Regions from separate parts of the Planococcus alkaliphilus genome, predicted to be linked through region 2. Evidence: a T-box and tRNA genes for the amino acid it is inferred to sense, from the RefSeq annotation. Region 2 holds a T-box; the other regions hold tRNA genes.

Region 1 (5,646 bases), 150 kb from region 2:
ACATGACACATTCCATTCAGGCAGACAGCGGCTGGCGCGTATGGTGGCAATTAACCCGTCCCCATACTTTAACCGCATCGTTTGCTCCCGTTTTTTTAGGCACCATGATTGCCATCAACTATACGGATATCCATTGGGGATTATTTCTGGCTATGCTCATTGCGAGTTTATTGATCCAGGCAGCAACCAATATGTTCAATGAGTATTATGATTTTGCTCGAGGATTGGATAATGAAAAATCGGTCGGTATCGGCGGTGCCATTGTCCGAAACGGTGTTAAACCAAAAACTGTTTTATCACTTGCCTTGTTTCTCTATTTAATCGCTGCTGTCATCGGCATTTGGATTTGCTCTCAAACCAGCTGGTGGCTGCTTGTGGTAGGCGGTGCTGCAATGGCTATTGGCTATTTGTATACAGGCGGACCTTACCCAATCGCTTACACGCCATTTGGTGAATTATTCTCTGGAGTCGTTATGGGCTATTTGATTGTAATCATTGCGTTCTATATCCAAACGATGTCTGTAACAGTAGAAGCTTCATTGCTAGCTGTACCAAGCACCTTACTAGTTGCAGCTATCATGATGACCAATAATATCCGTGATATGGTCGGAGACGCTGCAAGCGGCCGTAAAACTCTAGTGATCCTGGCAGGCAGACCAGCCGGAGTCGCGATATTAGCATCGTTCTTTGCCATTTCTTATCTATGGATCTTAGCATTAGTGATTTTCAATGATTTAACGCCATGGACCCTTTTAGTATTCCTTAGCGCTCCTAAAGCGTTGAATGTAGTAAAAACTTTTAGACGCTACACAAAACCATTAGAAGTCATGCCTGCAATGAAAGCGACAGGCATTACAAATACCTTATTCGCCTTCTTGCTGGGCATTGGGCTTCTCATTCATCATCTTCTTTAAAACAGCACCGGATCTATTCATCGCTGCAGAGACAAAATCAATAATTAAGTTTTATTAGAAGCCATGGGCCTTTCCAACAAGTTTTTACTCAACTTATTGGAAAGGCCCTTTTTGTTACTTGACCTTGTTGACCGAAATTTTCAAAAACGATATATTAGAATAAATTTATATATAGCTAAAGTGAGGTGAACCAATGAGACCAATAATAATCGGAGTAATCGCTGCCTTCTTTTTCGCTTTCACATTCGTTTTCAATGCCAGTATGGAAGCAACAGGTGGAAGCTGGCTCTGGAGCGCATCTTTACGCTACATCTTTATGATCCCGTTTCTTTTAGTGATAGTACTGGCACGCAGAAACTTAATTCCTCTCTTTAAGCAAATGAGAAAGGCCCCCATGAGCTGGCTGCTATGGAGTTTTATCGGGTTCGTACTTTTCTATGCGCCATTATGCTTTGCCGCAGCCTATTCACCCGGCTGGCTTATTGCTGGAACTTGGCAGATAACGATCATTTCGGGCTCATTGCTTGCCCCTCTTTTTTTCTATACAATACAAACAGCAAAAGGCCAAATCCAATTGAGAGAAAAAATTCCTTATAAAGGATTAGCTTTTTCTTTTCTTATTTTGCTAGGAGTTATTATCATGCAACTAGAACATGCACAAGAAATCCCTCTTCAAACGTTTTTAATGGGATTTTTGCCCGTTTTAGTCGCCTCCTTCGCCTTCCCATTGGGCAACCGGAAAATGATGGCGCTTTGCAATGACCAGCTAGACGCTTACCAGCGCGTTCTTGGAATGACTTTAGCAAGTCTTCCTTTTTGGTTGGTGTTATCTTTCTTTGCACTAGCAACTGAAGGACTCCCAAGTATAAACCAAAGCTTGCAATCGCTAATAGTAGCAGTGAGTTCTGGTGTCATAGCTACAGTTCTGTTTTTTAAAGCTACCGATTTGGTTCGAAAAGATATGAAAAAACTAGCGGCAGTAGAAGCGACACAGTCACTAGAAGTGCTTTTTGCGTTATTTGGCGAAATTCTTATCTTATCGATCGCTTTGCCTACACCACTTTCCTGGGTTGGCATTGCCATCGTCATGGCTGGCATGATTATCCATAGCCAGCTCTCTGCAATCAAACTAACCCGGAACACAAACATAGAGACCTTAACTAAAAAGCAGCCGCTTTAAAATAAACAGCTGCTTTTTTTACGCAAAAAAAAATGCCATGCAAATGAATGCATGACACTTTTATATGACCCCTACGGGATTCGAACCCGTGTTACCGCCGTGAAAGGGCGGTGTCTTAACCGCTTGACCAAGGGGCCAATTACTGGCGGAGAAGGAGGGATTTGAACCCTCGCGCCGGTTTCCCGACCTACACCCTTAGCAGGGGCGCCTCTTCAGCCACTTGAGTACTTCCCCAGTATGGCTCCGAAGGTAGGACTCGAACCTACGACCATCGCATTAACAGTGCGGTGCTCTACCACTGAGCTACTTCGGAATGGTGGGCCTAAATGGACTCGAACCATCGACCTCACGCTTATCAGGCGTGCGCTCTAACCAGCTGAGCTATAGGCCCATATGTATAATGGAGCGGGTGAAGGGAATCGAACCCTCATCATCAGCTTGGAAGGCTGAGGTTTTACCACTAAACTACACCCGCATAAATGGTGGGTCAGGACGGAATCGAACCGCCGACACTTAGAGCTTCAATCTAATGCTCTACCAACTGAGCTACTGACCCACATTTGAAAGATAAAAAATGGCGGTCCCGACCGGGATCGAACCGGCGATCTCCTGCGTGACAGGCAGGCATGTTAACCGCTACACCACGGGACCATTTGGTTGCGGGGGCAGGATTTGAACCTGCGACCTCCGGGTTATGAGCCCGACGAGCTACCGAACTGCTCTACCCCGCGATAATAATATTGATATTAGTTTCTTCTATTATATAGAAGTTTTAAAAAGGATAGTCCACACATTTTTTATAAAGATGGAGGAGGAAGAGGGATTCGAACCCCCGCGGGATTTGACTCCCCTGTCGGTTTTCAAGACCGATCCCTTCAGCCAAACTTGGGTATTCCTCCGTGATAATAGGTAAATGGTGGACCTTGCAGGACTCGAACCTGCGACCGGACGGTTATGAGCCGTCTGCTCTAACCAACTGAGCTAAAGGTCCTAAAAAAGTGGCGGCAGAGGGGATCGAACCCCCGACCTTACGGGTATGAACCGTACGCTCTAGCCAGCTGAGCTACGCCGCCAGGATCTTTATAATATATAGTTGGTGGAGCCTAGCGGGATCGAACCGCTGACCTCCTGCGTGCAAGGCAGGCGCTCTCCCAGCTGAGCTAAGGCCCCATTGAATGGTCGGGAAGACAGGATTCGAACCTGCGACCCCTTGGTCCCAAACCAAGTGCTCTACCAAGCTGAGCTACTTCCCGAACTTAAATGCTGAGTGTAAAAATATGGCGCGCCCGAGAGGACTCGAACCTCTAACCGCTTGATTCGTAGTCAAGTACTCTATCCAATTGAGCTACGGGCGCTTATTCATGATGAAAACCTGACGGTTTTTTCTGCAAACAAAGATGGTGCCGAGGACCGGAATCGAACCGGTACGGTAGTCACCTACCGCAGGATTTTAAGTCCTGTGCGTCTGCCAGTTCCGCCACCCCGGCATGGGTCGGCTTTGAATTGCTGCAAAAAATTGGAGCGGAAGACGGGGGTCGAACCCGCGACCTCCACCTTGGCAAGGTGGCGTTCTACCACTGAACTACTTCCGCAAAAATGGTGCGGGTGAAGGGAGTCGAACCCCCACGCCCGAAGGCGCTAGATCCTAAGTCTAGTGCGTCTGCCAGTTCCGCCACACCCGCGTGGCAATAATGAAATTAAAATGGTGAGCCATGAAGGATTCGAACCTTCGACCCTCTGATTAAAAGTCAGATGCTCTACCAACTGAGCTAATGGCTCTCATGAAAAGTGGTGCCGGAGAAAGGACTTGAACCCTCAACCTACTGATTACAAGTCAGTTGCTCTACCAGTTGAGCTACTCCGGCGAAAGAGAAAAAATGGTGGAGGATGACGGGATCGAACCGCCGACCCTCTGCTTGTAAGGCAGATGCTCTCCCAGCTGAGCTAATCCTCCAGTATGTATGCCCAGCGACGTCCTACTCTCACAGGGGGAGACCCCCAACTACCATCGGCGCAAAAGAGCTTAACTTCCGTGTTCGGGATGGGAACGGGTGTGGCCTCTTTGCCATCATCACTGGACTATTTGATTTTTGAAAGACAAGTTTTATTATACCAATTCTGACTGGTATTTCAAGCTTTTTTTAAAAAAACTTTTGCCTTATTCTTTCAAAACTGGATATTCGACATGAAACCAACGCAACGCGCTCTTCAGAAAGCCATTTTGGTTAAGTCCTCGATCGATTAGTATTCGTCAGCTGCACGTGTCGCCACGCTTCCACCTCGAACCTATCTACCTCATCGTCTTTGAGGGATCTTACTTGCTTGCGCAATGGGAAATCTCATCTTGAGGGGGGCTTCGTGCTTAGATGCTTTCAGCACTTATCCCGGCCACACATAGCTACCCAGCGATGCCCTTGGCAGAACAACTGGTACACCAGCGGTGTGTCCATCCCGGTCCTCTCGTACTAAGGACAGCTCCTCTCAAATTTCCTGCGCCCGCGACGGATAGGGACCGAACTGTCTCACGACGTTCTGAACCCAGCTCGCGTACCGCTTTAATGGGCGAACAGCCCAACCCTTGGGACCGACTACAGCCCCAGGATGCGATGAGCCGACATCGAGGTGCCAAACCTCCCCGTCGATGTGGACTCTTGGGGGAGATAAGCCTGTTATCCCCGGGGTAGCTTTTATCCGTTGAGCGATGGCCCTTCCATGCGGAACCACCGGATCACTAAGCCCGTCTTTCGACCCTGCTCGACCTGTACGTCTCGCAGTCAAGCTCCCTTGTGCCTTTACACTCTGCGAATGATTTCCAACCATTCTGAGGGAACCTTTGGGCGCCTCCGTTACTCTTTAGGAGGCGACCGCCCCAGTCAAACTGCCCGCCTGACACTGTCTCCCACCCCGATCAGGGGTGTGGGTTAGAATTTCAATACAACCAGGGTAGTATCCCACCGACGCCTCCTCCGAAGCTGGCGCTCCGGGCTCAAAGGCTCCTACCTATCCTGTACAAGTTGCACCAAAATTCAATATCAGGCTACAGTAAAGCTCCACGGGGTCTTTCCGTCCTGTCGCGGGTAACCTGCATCTTCACAGGTACTATAATTTCACCGAGTCTCTCGTTGAGACAGTGCCCAGATCGTTACGCCTTTCGTGCGGGTCGGAACTTACCCGACAAGGAATTTCGCTACCTTAGGACCGTTATAGTTACGGCCGCCGTTTACTGGGGCTTCAGTTCGCACCTTCGCTTGCGCTAAGCACTCCCCTTAACCTTCCAGCACCGGGCAGGCGTCAGCCCCTATACGTCACCTTACGGTTTTGCAGAGACCTGTGTTTTTGCTAAACAGTCGCCTGGGCCTATTCACTGCGGCTCTCTCGGGCTGTAACACCCTACCAGAGCACCCCTTCTCCCGAAGTTACGGGGTCATTTTGCCGAGTTCCTTAACGAGAGTTCACTCGCTCACCTTAGAATTCTCTTCTCGCCTACCTGTGTCGGTTTGCGGTACGGGCACCTCCCGCCTCGCTAGAGGCTTTTCTTGGCAGTGTGAAATC
Region 2 (5,646 bases):
GCGCTGTTTTAAGTTCTGGAGCACAAAAGGGCCTTCAGCTCAAGAAGTGCTATTGGAAGAATATGTGGATTCCATCCATTTCCTTTTATCCCTTGGCATCGAAAAGAACCTGAATATGTTGGAAACTTGGCCAAGTGCCGTGAACCACAAAGATTTAACAGAGCTTTTTTTGGGTACGCAAGAAAAAATTCTGAAGTTCATGGACAACCATTCGGTGTCGGCGTATCAGGAAGTTTGGAGCTGGTATGGCGGGATTGCTTCAGCACTCGGCTTTAGCTACGAGGATGTGTTAGAAGCATATTTTGCAAAAAACGAAAAGAATTACCGCCGGCAGAGAGAAGGGTATTAAACGAATTTTTTGATAAATGAAAGCTCATCTATTATAATAAACAAGTACAAATTATTTAGGAGGTCGAAATAATGGCTAAAATGGATGAAACCGTATTGATGCTGAAAGAACTAACTGACGCTAACGGGGTGCCAGGCAATGAACGCCAATCCCGCGAAGTGATGAAAAAATACATAGAGCCTTACGCTGACTCGATTGAAACAGATGGTCTGGGGAGCTTGATCGCACGTAAAGAAGGGTTGGCAGACGGACCCAAAATCATGGTTGCCGGACATTTGGATGAAGTCGGCTTCATGATTTCTCAAATCGACGATAAAGGCTTTTTGAAATTCCAACCGCTGGGCGGCTGGTGGAACCAAGTGATGCTTGCGCAGCGTGTGACGATCACAACGCGCAGCGGAAAAGAAGTGACCGGCGTCATCGGCTCGAAACCGCCGCATATTCTATCGCCGGAAGCCCGCAAGAAACCGGTTGAAATCAAAGACATGTTCATTGATATCGGTGCGTCTTCACGCGACGAAGTAAAAGAGTGGGGCGTAGCTCCCGGAGATATGGTTACGCCGTATTTCGAATTCACTGTTATGAACAATGAAAAAATGCTTTTAGCGAAAGCATGGGACAACCGCATTGGCTGTGCGATCGCCATCGATGTCCTAAAAGGGTTAAAAGGGCAAGAACACCCGAACGTCGTTTACGGAGTCGGCACTGTTCAAGAAGAAGTGGGCCTCCGCGGAGCAAAAACGGCGACCGCTAAAATCCAGCCGGATATCGGTTTTGCTGTCGATGTCGGCATTGCTGGCGACACACCGGGAATCACGCAGCAGGAATCCGCAAGCAAAATGGGTGCTGGCCCGCAAATTCTTTTATTCGACGCGTCGATGGTTTCGCACCGCGGCTTGCGTGAATTGGTGGTCGATACCGCAGAAGAAGCCGGCATCCCTTACCAATTCGAAACGATTGCAGGCGGCGGAACCGATGCCGGATCCATCCACTTGACGGCAAACGGCGTACCGGCATTGTCGATTGGTGTGGCAACGCGCTACATTCACTCACACGCTGGCATCCTGCACCGCGACGACTACGAGAACGCGGTGAAATTGATTGTTGAAGTCATCAAGAAATTAGACAAAGACACAGTAGCGCGCATTACGTTTGAATAAATGATTTTCCCCTTCCGCATATCGCGGGAGGGGATTTTTTTTTGTGGTTTTGCAAATAAAAGGGTTTATTCCGCAAACAAACCCATAAAATCCGTTAAATCTTAAATTAAGCACAAAACACAATGTTAACTATACTTGACTAAATGTTAAGCATACTGTACATTATGTTATATAAACCGAACATCTGCACAGGGAGGATGAAGTGGATGCTTAGAAACCGTGTGAAGGAATTGCGGGCGCGCTATGGATTTACGCAAAGCGATCTCGGCAAACGGGTGGATGTGACGCGGCAGACGATTGCGTTTATTGAGAAAGGGGAATTTTCGCCTTCGATTACGCTCGCATTAAAACTCGCTAGCACATTGGAAACAAAGGTGGACGACTTATTTTGGCTCGAAGGGGAGGAGCACAATGAAAAATGATTTCCGTTTAAACTATCCGCTATGGATGATGGCATTTATTTTATTGTTAGGGGTATTGGCGTTCGGTTTGAATTCGCCGATAACGGAATTCGTCAATACCGAGACTGAAACGAGTGTTACCATTAAATTAGAGGCGCTGGAAGGCTTTATCGTGTTTTGTTCGATCATCCTCTACTTCGCTTTTCTTGTGATTTTCATGGCACAGCTCAAAAAGCACAATAAGGAAAATCCGACACAGAAGATTTCGCCGCTCGCTATTCGCCCTCCCGAGTATTTGGAACAGGACGAAGGCATGACATACATCACGCGAAAAGCGGTTCAGAAAGTCTATAGCTTTATCACGTTAGCGCTGCCATTTTTAGCGACGGTCGTCATTGTATTTCCGTTGCCGAAACTTGCCATCATCTATGGAATTTTGGCTATCGCTTTCGGACAATACTTGATTTATTACCTCGAAGTCCGAAAACATTTCAAGGAGGAAACTGAATGATTTATGAATACTTTCTTGTTTTCCTAGGAGCAGCCATACCCTGGTTCGAAATCGCATTGGTCATTCCGCTCGGCATCGTCTGGGGCTTGTCGCCTTTTTGGGTGATGGTCATGGCGTTTGTCGGCAATATGCTGACGGTGCTCGCCTTGATCATCGGCTTTGATAAATTCAAGGATTGGTATATAAAGCGCCAAGAAGCAAAAGGCAAAGCCGAGTCGAAGAAAAACGAACGGGCAAAGAATATATGGAATAAATACGGATTGCCTGGACTTGCTCTTTTAGGTCCGATTCTCATCGGTACACATATTGCGGCATTTATCGGCATGACACTCGGCGCAACAAAACGAAACACGACCATTTGGCTTACCATCAGCATCGGCTTGTGGACACTTGTTTTTGGTCTTGCGACAGCTTTCGGTTTCGACTTTTTCACACGTGAACTTTGACCCGGCCGCCTCCGCTTTTCTGGTGTCCAGACTCCAGCGGCCAGATTCTCGGGACATAAGCCGAGTTGGCTACACGGCAAAGGACGCCGCTTTGCCAGCTCATCTTATGCCTGTCGAATCTAAACGGCCGCCTCCGCTTTTCTCATTATGCTATACTTGAGCTATTCTGAAATAAAGGCGTGAACTGCAAATGAAAAGAATTGAATCAACACAAAACTCGCTTGTGAAGCATTGGAAAAAATTAGTCACTACCCGTAAAGAACGGGATAAATTCACGGAATTTCTAGTGGAAGGCTTTCATTTGACGGAAGAGGCGTTGAAGAAAAAAGAATCCATCAAATCCTTGATTGTCCGGGAAGGCGTCGATATTCCCGCTGGCTGGAATGTCGACGATGTGCCGATGTATTCCGTGACGGCAGCGGTAGCGAAAGAAATTTCCGAAACGGAGCATTCCCAAGGGATTTTCGCGCATTGTGCGCAGCCGGAATTCACAGAAGCAGACCAGCAGCAATGGAGTAAACTGTTGTTGGTCGATGCCGTCCAAGATCCCGGCAATATCGGAACGATGATCCGTACAGCTTCTGCAAGTGGCATCGACGTGGTCGTTTTAGGGAAAGGCTGTGCGGATCCGTTCAATCCGAAAACGGTTCGTTCAGCGCAAGGCTCCCATTTCCAAATTCCGGTTGTCAGAGGCGAATTGGAAGAATGGACCACAGAGCTAAAAGAACGCAATATTCCTTTATACGGCACAGCGCTAATCAATTCAACGCCGGTGCACGAAGTGGAAAGCCAAGAAGCGTTCGCTTTGATCGTCGGCAATGAAGGAAGCGGTGTAGATCCGGTTTTGCTGCAGAAGACGGACCGCAATTTAATGGTGCCGTTATACGGCGAAGCGGAATCGCTGAACGTTGCTGTTGCCACTGGAATCCTGCTTTATAGTTTAGTGCCAAAAAACTAATTTGATTAAATGAACGCAATTTCGTATACTTAAAGGGTAAATAAGAAAAGCTGTGACCGGGAAAAGTATGTTGTGCCGTTGCATCAAGAGAGTCTGCGCCTTGGCTGGAAGCGCGGATATGCGAGAAACTTCAGAAGTTCACCCCGCGAGCTGCCTGTCGGGACCAGCAAATGCTGTAAAGATGGGCCGGTGAAGAGCCGTTACGTAAATGAGTGATTGCCTATTTTGGCGATAACTAGGGTGGTACCGCGAATAATGCCTCGTCCCTTTTTGGGACGGGGCTTTTTTACGTTTAAGGAGGAGAAAAAATGGAAGCACAATTGCAGGCATTGAAAACAGAAGCGCTTGAAAAAATTGCATCAGCGGCGAATGTAAAAGAATTGAATGACGTCCGTGTCGCTTATTTAGGGAAAAAAGGGCCAATTACCGATCTATTAAAAGGCATGGGGAAATTACCGGCTGAAGAACGTCCGAAAATGGGCGCACTAGTCAACGTAGTCCGTGAAGAAGTCACGACTTCGCTTGAAGAACGCATGATGATCCTGGAAGAAGAAGCGATCAATCTGAAGTTGCAAAGTGAAACGATCGATATCACATTGCCAGGGCGTCCTGTTCGTACAGGGAACCCGCATCCATTAACGCGCGTTATCGAAGAAATCGAGGATTTATTCGTATCGATGGGTTATGAGATCGCTGAAGGACCGGAAGTGGAAAAAGATTATTACAACTTCGAAGCTTTAAATTTGCCGAAAGGCCATCCAGCCCGTGATATGCAGGATTCTTTCTATATTACGGAAGACATTCTGCTTCGTACGCATACATCGCCGGTACAAGCCCGTACGATGGAAGCGAAAGGCGGCGAACCGATTAAAATCATCTGCCCAGGGAAAGTATACCGCCGCGATAATGACGATGCGACGCATTCCCACCAATTCACGCAAATCGAAGGATTGGTCATCGGTGAAGACATCCGCATGAGTGATCTTAAAGGAACACTATCCGTATTCGCGAAGAAAATGTTCGGAGACGACCGTGAAATCCGCCTTCGCCCAAGTTTCTTCCCGTTCACAGAGCCTTCTGTTGAAATGGATATCTCGTGCTTTAAATGCGGAGGATCTGGCTGCAACGTCTGCAAAAAAACCGGATGGATTGAAATTCTTGGAGCCGGAATGGTGCATCCGAACGTACTTGAAATGGCCGGCTATGATTCAAAACGCCTGACAGGATTTGCTTTCGGCATGGGGCCGGAGCGTATTGCAATGCTGAAATACGGCGTAGAAGACATCCGCCATTTCTATACCAATGATGTCCGCTTTTTATCTCAATTCCAGCGCACTGAAGTTTAAGGAGGAAATAAAACATGCTCGTATCCATTAAATGGTTGAAAGAATATGTAAATACACAAGAGTTAGACCCGGCTGAACTGGGCGAGAAAATTACCCGTTCCGGCATCGAAGTGGACGCAGTCATCGATCGTTCACATGGCATGACTAACGTCGTAGTCGGTTACGTTGAATCATGCGAGAAACATCCGGAAGCGGATAAATTATCGATTTGCCAAGTAAACGTCGGAGAAGACGGCATTGAACAAATCATCTGCGGCGCACCGAATATTGCGGCTGGCCAAAAAGTCATCGTTGCCCGTCCTGGCGCTAAATTGCCAGGCGGCGTGAAAATCAAAAAAGCGAAGCTGCGTGGAGAAGTTTCAAACGGGATGATCTGCTCACTTCAAGAACTGGGCATTGAAGGAAAATTGGTTCCTAAAGCATATGCGGAAGGCATTTACGTGCTTCCGGAAAACGCAGAAATCGGTTCTGATGT
Region 3 (5,646 bases), 360 kb from region 2:
TTGTAGAGACTGCAGTAGCTATTGAATTGGCTGTATCGTGAAAGCCATTGATAAAGTCGAATATTATAGCAAAAACGACAATTAAAACTGTTATTAGCAGAACCATATCCATCGGTCATCTTGCTCCTTAAGCGTTTTTCATGATAATAGACTCAAATGTATTTGCTACCTTTTGGCAATGGTCTGCAATTTCTTCAAGCTCTTCATAGATTTCTTTATATTGAATAATGCGGATCGGATCTTTTTCCGTCTGGAAGAGATGTTTGATCGCATGGCGTCTCGTCACATCACATTGGGACTCGTAATCTTTTATTTTAATGGCGTGCTCTCTCATAGCCGGCAATTTCTTAGAAGACATCAAATCCACAGCCGTTTCGATTTCAATCGTGCTGAGGCGGATCGCTTCTACAAACTCCAACATGAATTCATCCGCATTGACGATTGAATACATTTCAAACATTGAGGCAGTATGATCTAAACCATCTAGCACATCATCCATACTCATAGCCAGTGCGAGAATGTCTTCTCTTTCAATAGGCGTGATAAAAGCGTTGTTCAAGTCCTGGATGACTGTATGGACATAATTATCGCCTTTTGTTTCATAATCTTTCATCGTATTGGAGAAAATCTTCAAATCACTGATTTCCCGCAATTTATAGTCAGCAAAATAAGCTGCACTCTCTTTTAAATTCAAAGCGATATCCCCTAGTAGAACTGCAAACTTATCTTTTTTCTTGAAAGCCATTTTCTTACCTCCGCTAATTTCTAAAATAAATTCAAAGCTAGATTATGATAGCTCTTTTTAATCTTTTTTAATAGAACTTTAACCCCAACTTTACAAAACCTTAATAAAACAAACGATTATGAATTTCCTGTTTAATCTATTCGATTTTCTTTAATCTCCATTTCTGTAATAACGTAACGGCTGCTGATCTCCTTCGCCATTTAATCTGATCCCTGTTAAAGAGAACTTCTCAAATTAGCTAATTTAGTATAAAACATTCCATCAGAATTAGAAAGACTTTTATCTCTTAGAGCCTAGCCTGCATACAAATTGAAATCCATTTGTTTCTTTTTTTTAAACCTTCCTGATATTTTCCCTGGGTCCCGATAAACGGTTCTGTTCTATACAAATTCATCCTATGAAAAACTGCAGATGCGTACTTTTATTTCGCTCATTGCTGTTTAAACGGTTCTCCGTCAAATGTTGGGGTGAGGTGAAATTTTCCTCACTCTAACCAACGTGAACTCCCATATTCTTATACTTGTGTGTCAGTAGTATTTTGGCGCGGGCGCGTTCGAAATTCTGAAAGCCGAACGCGTTCCGCTTAATCACTTTTGTCAGGTTATTGATGCCTTCCAAGAAACCATTGGAATACTTGAACGAGAAGCTGTTCAAGATTTCCGTCTGCCAGTTTCGGAAGGTGCCCATGGCTTTCTGGAACTCGGGAATGCCCGCTTGTTCCACCAGCCGATAAAATTCCAGCAACGCTTCTTTGGTCTTGAGGATTTCCTCGGGATCTCTTTTTTTGCTTGCCTGAAACCACGTGCAATACGCTTCCTTCAGTTCGTATGCTCGTTTGAGCTCCTCATCCATTTCAAGATACCGCTTCAAGTACCAACGGTCCTTTTCGGTTAACTTCTCACTGTTTTTGTAAAAGACGTAGCGCATCCGTTTGCCTTTTTTGCGGTCATAGTCGTTCCAACTTTTCTGCACGCGTCTGCGGACCGCGTCCAGCGCCCAGTAAATGTACCGGCAGAAGTGGAAGCGATCGGCGATGATCACCGGTTTGCCGAGTGCTTTTTTGACCGCGGCTTTAAAGGAATGGCTCATGTCCATGACGACGATTTCCACCGCAGCTCCGTGCTGTTGGAGATACTGTTTGATCGTCTCTTTTTTCCGGTTGGGCAGGATATCGATCGGTTCTCTCGTTTCGCCATCGGCGATAATCAGTTGGTACTTTCCTTCACGGGTGTCGCCTTTGTATTCGTCGATGGCGATCACACGCGGTAATTTTGCGGTTTCAGTAACTTCCTGGAGCGCCACCAGATCGAAACGCCGAACGATGGTCGAAGCGGAAGCGCCGTATTGTCCGGCCACTTCCTTGAACGTTTTCGCCTTGACGCTGCGCACATGAACCGCTTGGTTCCACTCTTTTGAGAACCGTTGATAGCGGCCGATGAATGAATTCTGTTCGGCGAATTTCTTGCCGCACGCCCCGCATACGTAGCGTCTCTTCTTATAGAAAAGGTAAGTCTGGCGTTCAAACCATTTCAGGTGTTTGATCTTTTGGATCCGGTAATCGTGGACACGCCGGGTCTTCTCCTGGCAACGCGGGCAACGGTGTGCCTTCACTTCCAACTCCACATGCAGGGCCACCCGGTCCTCCACCTGTTCCATCTTCATGATTTTCACATCTTCTAATCCGGGAAATTTCATGGTAAAATTCAAGTGCACGCATCTCCTCTTCTTTACTTGTTATTCGACATTTCAAGTATAAAAGAATTTGGAGATTGCGTGTCTTTTTTTGGGCCGAATTGTTTCAACACCCCAACAATTAGTGTAGAACCAAAAAAAAAACCTTCAGCATCCGAAGATGTTGAAGGTTTTATGAAAGGACAGGCAGGTCCTTTGCAAGATACCGGCGGTCGGGGTCGAACCGACACTCCCGTGAAGGAACGGGATTTTGAGTCCCGCGCGTCTGCCAATTCCGCCACGCCGGCATAATATAAATGGAGGCGGCAACCGGACTCGAACCGGTGATAAGGGTGTTGCAGACCCATGCCTTACCACTTGGCTATGCCGCCAATTTTATGGAGCGGAAGACGGGGGTCGAACCCGCGACCTCCACCTTGGCAAGGTGGCGTTCTACCACTGAACTACTTCCGCAAAAGCTGGGGTACCTGGATTCGAACCAGGGCATGACGGGATCAAAACCCGTTGCCTTACCGCTTGGCTATACCCCAATAATAAGATGGGGCGGACGAGGGGAATTGAACCCCCGAATGCCGGAATCACAATCCGGTGCGTTAACCACTTCGCCACGACCGCCACTTTACTATTTTATATGTGCATTTAATTGAAATTAAAACATGGGGCGGACGAGGGGAATTGAACCCCCGAGTGCCGGAATCACAATCCGGTGCGTTAACCACTTCGCCACGACCGCCATCATATAATTTTAAAATTGGCAGGGGCAGTAGGAATCGAACCCACATCGGAGGTTTTGGAGACCTCTGTTCTACCGTTAAACTATGCCCCTAAAAACTGGTGGTGGGGGGCAGATTCGAACTGCCGAACCCGAAGGAGCGGATTTACAGTCCGCCGCGTTTAGCCACTTCGCTACCCCACCAAAAATGGTGCCGGAGAAAGGACTTGAACCCTCAACCTACTGATTACAAGTCAGTTGCTCTACCAGTTGAGCTACTCCGGCATGGAGATAAAAAATAAAAATATGGTGGGTCAGGACGGAATCGAACCGCCGACACTTAGAGCTTCAATCTAATGCTCTACCAACTGAGCTACTGACCCACATTTGAAAGATAAAAAATGGCGGTCCCGACCGGGATCGAACCGGCGATCTCCTGCGTGACAGGCAGGCATGTTAACCGCTACACCACGGGACCATTTGGTTGCGGGGGCAGGATTTGAACCTGCGACCTCCGGGTTATGAGCCCGACGAGCTACCGAACTGCTCTACCCCGCGATAATAATAATTGAGTTTATTTCCTATATTATAGAAGAAACTCATATTTACAAGTTTTGCTTATGTATTGTAAATGGTGGAGGATGACGGGATCGAACCGCCGACCCTCTGCTTGTAAGGCAGATGCTCTCCCAGCTGAGCTAATCCTCCAATTATATAATGGTGACCCCTACGGGATTCGAACCCGTGTTACCGCCGTGAAAGGGCGGTGTCTTAACCGCTTGACCAAGGGGCCATTAATTTGTATGTTCATTTGGATATTGCTACTGGCGGAGAGCAAGGGATTCGAACCCTTGAGACGGTTGCCCGCCTACATGATTTCCAATCATGCTCCTTCGGCCACTCGGACAGCTCTCCAAAAGAATGGCTCCGAAGGTAGGATTCGAACCTACGACCATCGCATTAACAGTGCGGTGCTCTACCACTGAGCTACTTCGGAATAATATTATCAGCCTGGCAACGTCCTACTCTCACAGGGGGAGACCCCCAACTACCATCGGCGCAAAAGAGCTTAACTTCCGTGTTCGGGATGGGAACGGGTGTGGCCTCTTTGCCATCACTACCAGACTAATATTTATTTTGAAAGACAAGTTTTATTATACCAATTCTGACCGGTATTTCAAGCTTTTTTTGAAAAAACTTTTGCCTTATTCTTTCAAAACTGGATATTCGACATTGAATACAGGAAACGCGCTCTTCAGAAAGCCATTTTGGTTAAGTCCTCGATCGATTAGTATTCGTCAGCTGCACGTGTCGCCACGCTTCCACCTCGAACCTATCTACCTCATCGTCTTTGAGGGATCTTACTTGCTTGCGCAATGGGAAATCTCATCTTGAGGGGGGCTTCGTGCTTAGATGCTTTCAGCACTTATCCCGGCCACACATAGCTACCCAGCGATGCCCTTGGCAGAACAACTGGTACACCAGCGGTGTGTCCATCCCGGTCCTCTCGTACTAAGGACAGCTCCTCTCAAATTTCCTGCGCCCGCGACGGATAGGGACCGAACTGTCTCACGACGTTCTGAACCCAGCTCGCGTACCGCTTTAATGGGCGAACAGCCCAACCCTTGGGACCGACTACAGCCCCAGGATGCGATGAGCCGACATCGAGGTGCCAAACCTCCCCGTCGATGTGGACTCTTGGGGGAGATAAGCCTGTTATCCCCGGGGTAGCTTTTATCCGTTGAGCGATGGCCCTTCCATGCGGAACCACCGGATCACTAAGCCCGTCTTTCGACCCTGCTCGACCTGTACGTCTCGCAGTCAAGCTCCCTTGTGCCTTTACACTCTGCGAATGATTTCCAACCATTCTGAGGGAACCTTTGGGCGCCTCCGTTACTCTTTAGGAGGCGACCGCCCCAGTCAAACTGCCCGCCTGACACTGTCTCCCACCCCGATCAGGGGTGTGGGTTAGAATTTCAATACAACCAGGGTAGTATCCCACCGACGCCTCCTCCGAAGCTGGCGCTCCGGGCTCAAAGGCTCCTACCTATCCTGTACAAGTTGCACCAAAATTCAATATCAGGCTACAGTAAAGCTCCACGGGGTCTTTCCGTCCTGTCGCGGGTAACCTGCATCTTCACAGGTACTATAATTTCACCGAGTCTCTCGTTGAGACAGTGCCCAGATCGTTACGCCTTTCGTGCGGGTCGGAACTTACCCGACAAGGAATTTCGCTACCTTAGGACCGTTATAGTTACGGCCGCCGTTTACTGGGGCTTCAGTTCGCACCTTCGCTTGCGCTAAGCACTCCCCTTAACCTTCCAGCACCGGGCAGGCGTCAGCCCCTATACGTCACCTTACGGTTTTGCAGAGACCTGTGTTTTTGCTAAACAGTCGCCTGGGCCTATTCACTGCGGCTCTCTCGGGCTATTCACCCTACCAGAGCACCCCTTCTCCCGAAGTTACGGGGTCATTTTGCCGAGTTCCTTAACGAGAG

The links. A T-box is a leader RNA that pairs with one kind of tRNA and senses whether it is charged. The one in region 2 lies ahead of pheS (phenylalanine--tRNA ligase subunit alpha), so its partner is inferred to be a tRNA-Phe.
Region 1: it encodes a tRNA-Phe, which carries the amino acid that the T-box ahead of pheS (phenylalanine--tRNA ligase subunit alpha) is inferred to sense. The anticodon was not compared.
Region 3: it encodes a tRNA-Phe, which carries the amino acid that the T-box ahead of pheS (phenylalanine--tRNA ligase subunit alpha) is inferred to sense. The anticodon was not compared.

What each region holds. Positions count from the first base shown of each region.
Region 1 is NZ_CM168060.1:1,260,545-1,266,190, reverse strand. Features, by position in the region: gene AC2EXB_RS06600 (1,4-dihydroxy-2-naphthoate polyprenyltransferase) at 3-914, shown strand; gene AC2EXB_RS06595 (DMT family transporter) at 1,108-2,094, shown strand; tRNA gene AC2EXB_RS06590 (tRNA-Glu) at 2,160-2,231, opposite strand; tRNA gene AC2EXB_RS06585 (tRNA-Ser) at 2,238-2,328, opposite strand; tRNA gene AC2EXB_RS06580 (tRNA-Asn) at 2,333-2,407, opposite strand; tRNA gene AC2EXB_RS06575 (tRNA-Ile) at 2,409-2,485, opposite strand; tRNA gene AC2EXB_RS06570 (tRNA-Gly) at 2,496-2,569, opposite strand; tRNA gene AC2EXB_RS06565 (tRNA-Phe) at 2,575-2,650, opposite strand; tRNA gene AC2EXB_RS06560 (tRNA-Asp) at 2,670-2,745, opposite strand; tRNA gene AC2EXB_RS06555 (tRNA-Met) at 2,749-2,825, opposite strand; tRNA gene AC2EXB_RS06550 (tRNA-Ser) at 2,901-2,993, opposite strand; tRNA gene AC2EXB_RS06545 (tRNA-Ile) at 3,009-3,085, opposite strand; tRNA gene AC2EXB_RS06540 (tRNA-Met) at 3,094-3,167, opposite strand; tRNA gene AC2EXB_RS06535 (tRNA-Ala) at 3,189-3,264, opposite strand; tRNA gene AC2EXB_RS06530 (tRNA-Pro) at 3,271-3,347, opposite strand; tRNA gene AC2EXB_RS06525 (tRNA-Arg) at 3,373-3,449, opposite strand; tRNA gene AC2EXB_RS06520 (tRNA-Leu) at 3,493-3,581, opposite strand; tRNA gene AC2EXB_RS06515 (tRNA-Gly) at 3,612-3,686, opposite strand; tRNA gene AC2EXB_RS06510 (tRNA-Leu) at 3,692-3,776, opposite strand; tRNA gene AC2EXB_RS06505 (tRNA-Lys) at 3,798-3,873, opposite strand; tRNA gene AC2EXB_RS06500 (tRNA-Thr) at 3,884-3,959, opposite strand; tRNA gene AC2EXB_RS06495 (tRNA-Val) at 3,973-4,048, opposite strand; rRNA gene rrf (5S ribosomal RNA) at 4,058-4,173, opposite strand; rRNA gene AC2EXB_RS06485 (23S ribosomal RNA) at 4,316-5,646, opposite strand, start outside.
Region 2 is NZ_CM168060.1:1,409,657-1,415,302, forward strand. Features, by position in the region: gene AC2EXB_RS07315 (dUTP diphosphatase) at 1-349, shown strand, start outside; gene AC2EXB_RS07320 (M42 family metallopeptidase) at 421-1,509, shown strand; gene AC2EXB_RS07325 (helix-turn-helix transcriptional regulator) at 1,716-1,931, shown strand; gene AC2EXB_RS07330 (hypothetical protein) at 1,921-2,421, shown strand; gene AC2EXB_RS07335 (small multi-drug export protein) at 2,418-2,867, shown strand; gene AC2EXB_RS07340 (TrmH family RNA methyltransferase) at 3,058-3,825, shown strand; T-box leader at 3,869-4,096, shown strand; gene pheS (phenylalanine--tRNA ligase subunit alpha) at 4,134-5,171, shown strand; gene pheT (phenylalanine--tRNA ligase subunit beta) at 5,186-5,646, shown strand, end outside.
Region 3 is NZ_CM168060.1:1,047,539-1,053,184, reverse strand. Features, by position in the region: gene AC2EXB_RS05430 (anion permease) at 1-112, opposite strand, end outside; gene AC2EXB_RS05425 (DUF47 domain-containing protein) at 128-745, opposite strand; gene AC2EXB_RS05420 (ISL3 family transposase) at 1,235-2,458, opposite strand; tRNA gene AC2EXB_RS05415 (tRNA-Leu) at 2,641-2,724, opposite strand; tRNA gene AC2EXB_RS05410 (tRNA-Cys) at 2,735-2,808, opposite strand; tRNA gene AC2EXB_RS05405 (tRNA-Gly) at 2,816-2,890, opposite strand; tRNA gene AC2EXB_RS05400 (tRNA-Gln) at 2,896-2,967, opposite strand; tRNA gene AC2EXB_RS05395 (tRNA-His) at 2,977-3,052, opposite strand; tRNA gene AC2EXB_RS05390 (tRNA-His) at 3,095-3,170, opposite strand; tRNA gene AC2EXB_RS05385 (tRNA-Trp) at 3,190-3,263, opposite strand; tRNA gene AC2EXB_RS05380 (tRNA-Tyr) at 3,270-3,353, opposite strand; tRNA gene AC2EXB_RS05375 (tRNA-Thr) at 3,359-3,434, opposite strand; tRNA gene AC2EXB_RS05370 (tRNA-Phe) at 3,457-3,532, opposite strand; tRNA gene AC2EXB_RS05365 (tRNA-Asp) at 3,552-3,627, opposite strand; tRNA gene AC2EXB_RS05360 (tRNA-Met) at 3,631-3,707, opposite strand; tRNA gene AC2EXB_RS05355 (tRNA-Val) at 3,782-3,857, opposite strand; tRNA gene AC2EXB_RS05350 (tRNA-Glu) at 3,868-3,942, opposite strand; tRNA gene AC2EXB_RS05345 (tRNA-Ser) at 3,975-4,064, opposite strand; tRNA gene AC2EXB_RS05340 (tRNA-Asn) at 4,072-4,146, opposite strand; rRNA gene rrf (5S ribosomal RNA) at 4,159-4,274, opposite strand; rRNA gene AC2EXB_RS05330 (23S ribosomal RNA) at 4,418-5,646, opposite strand, start outside.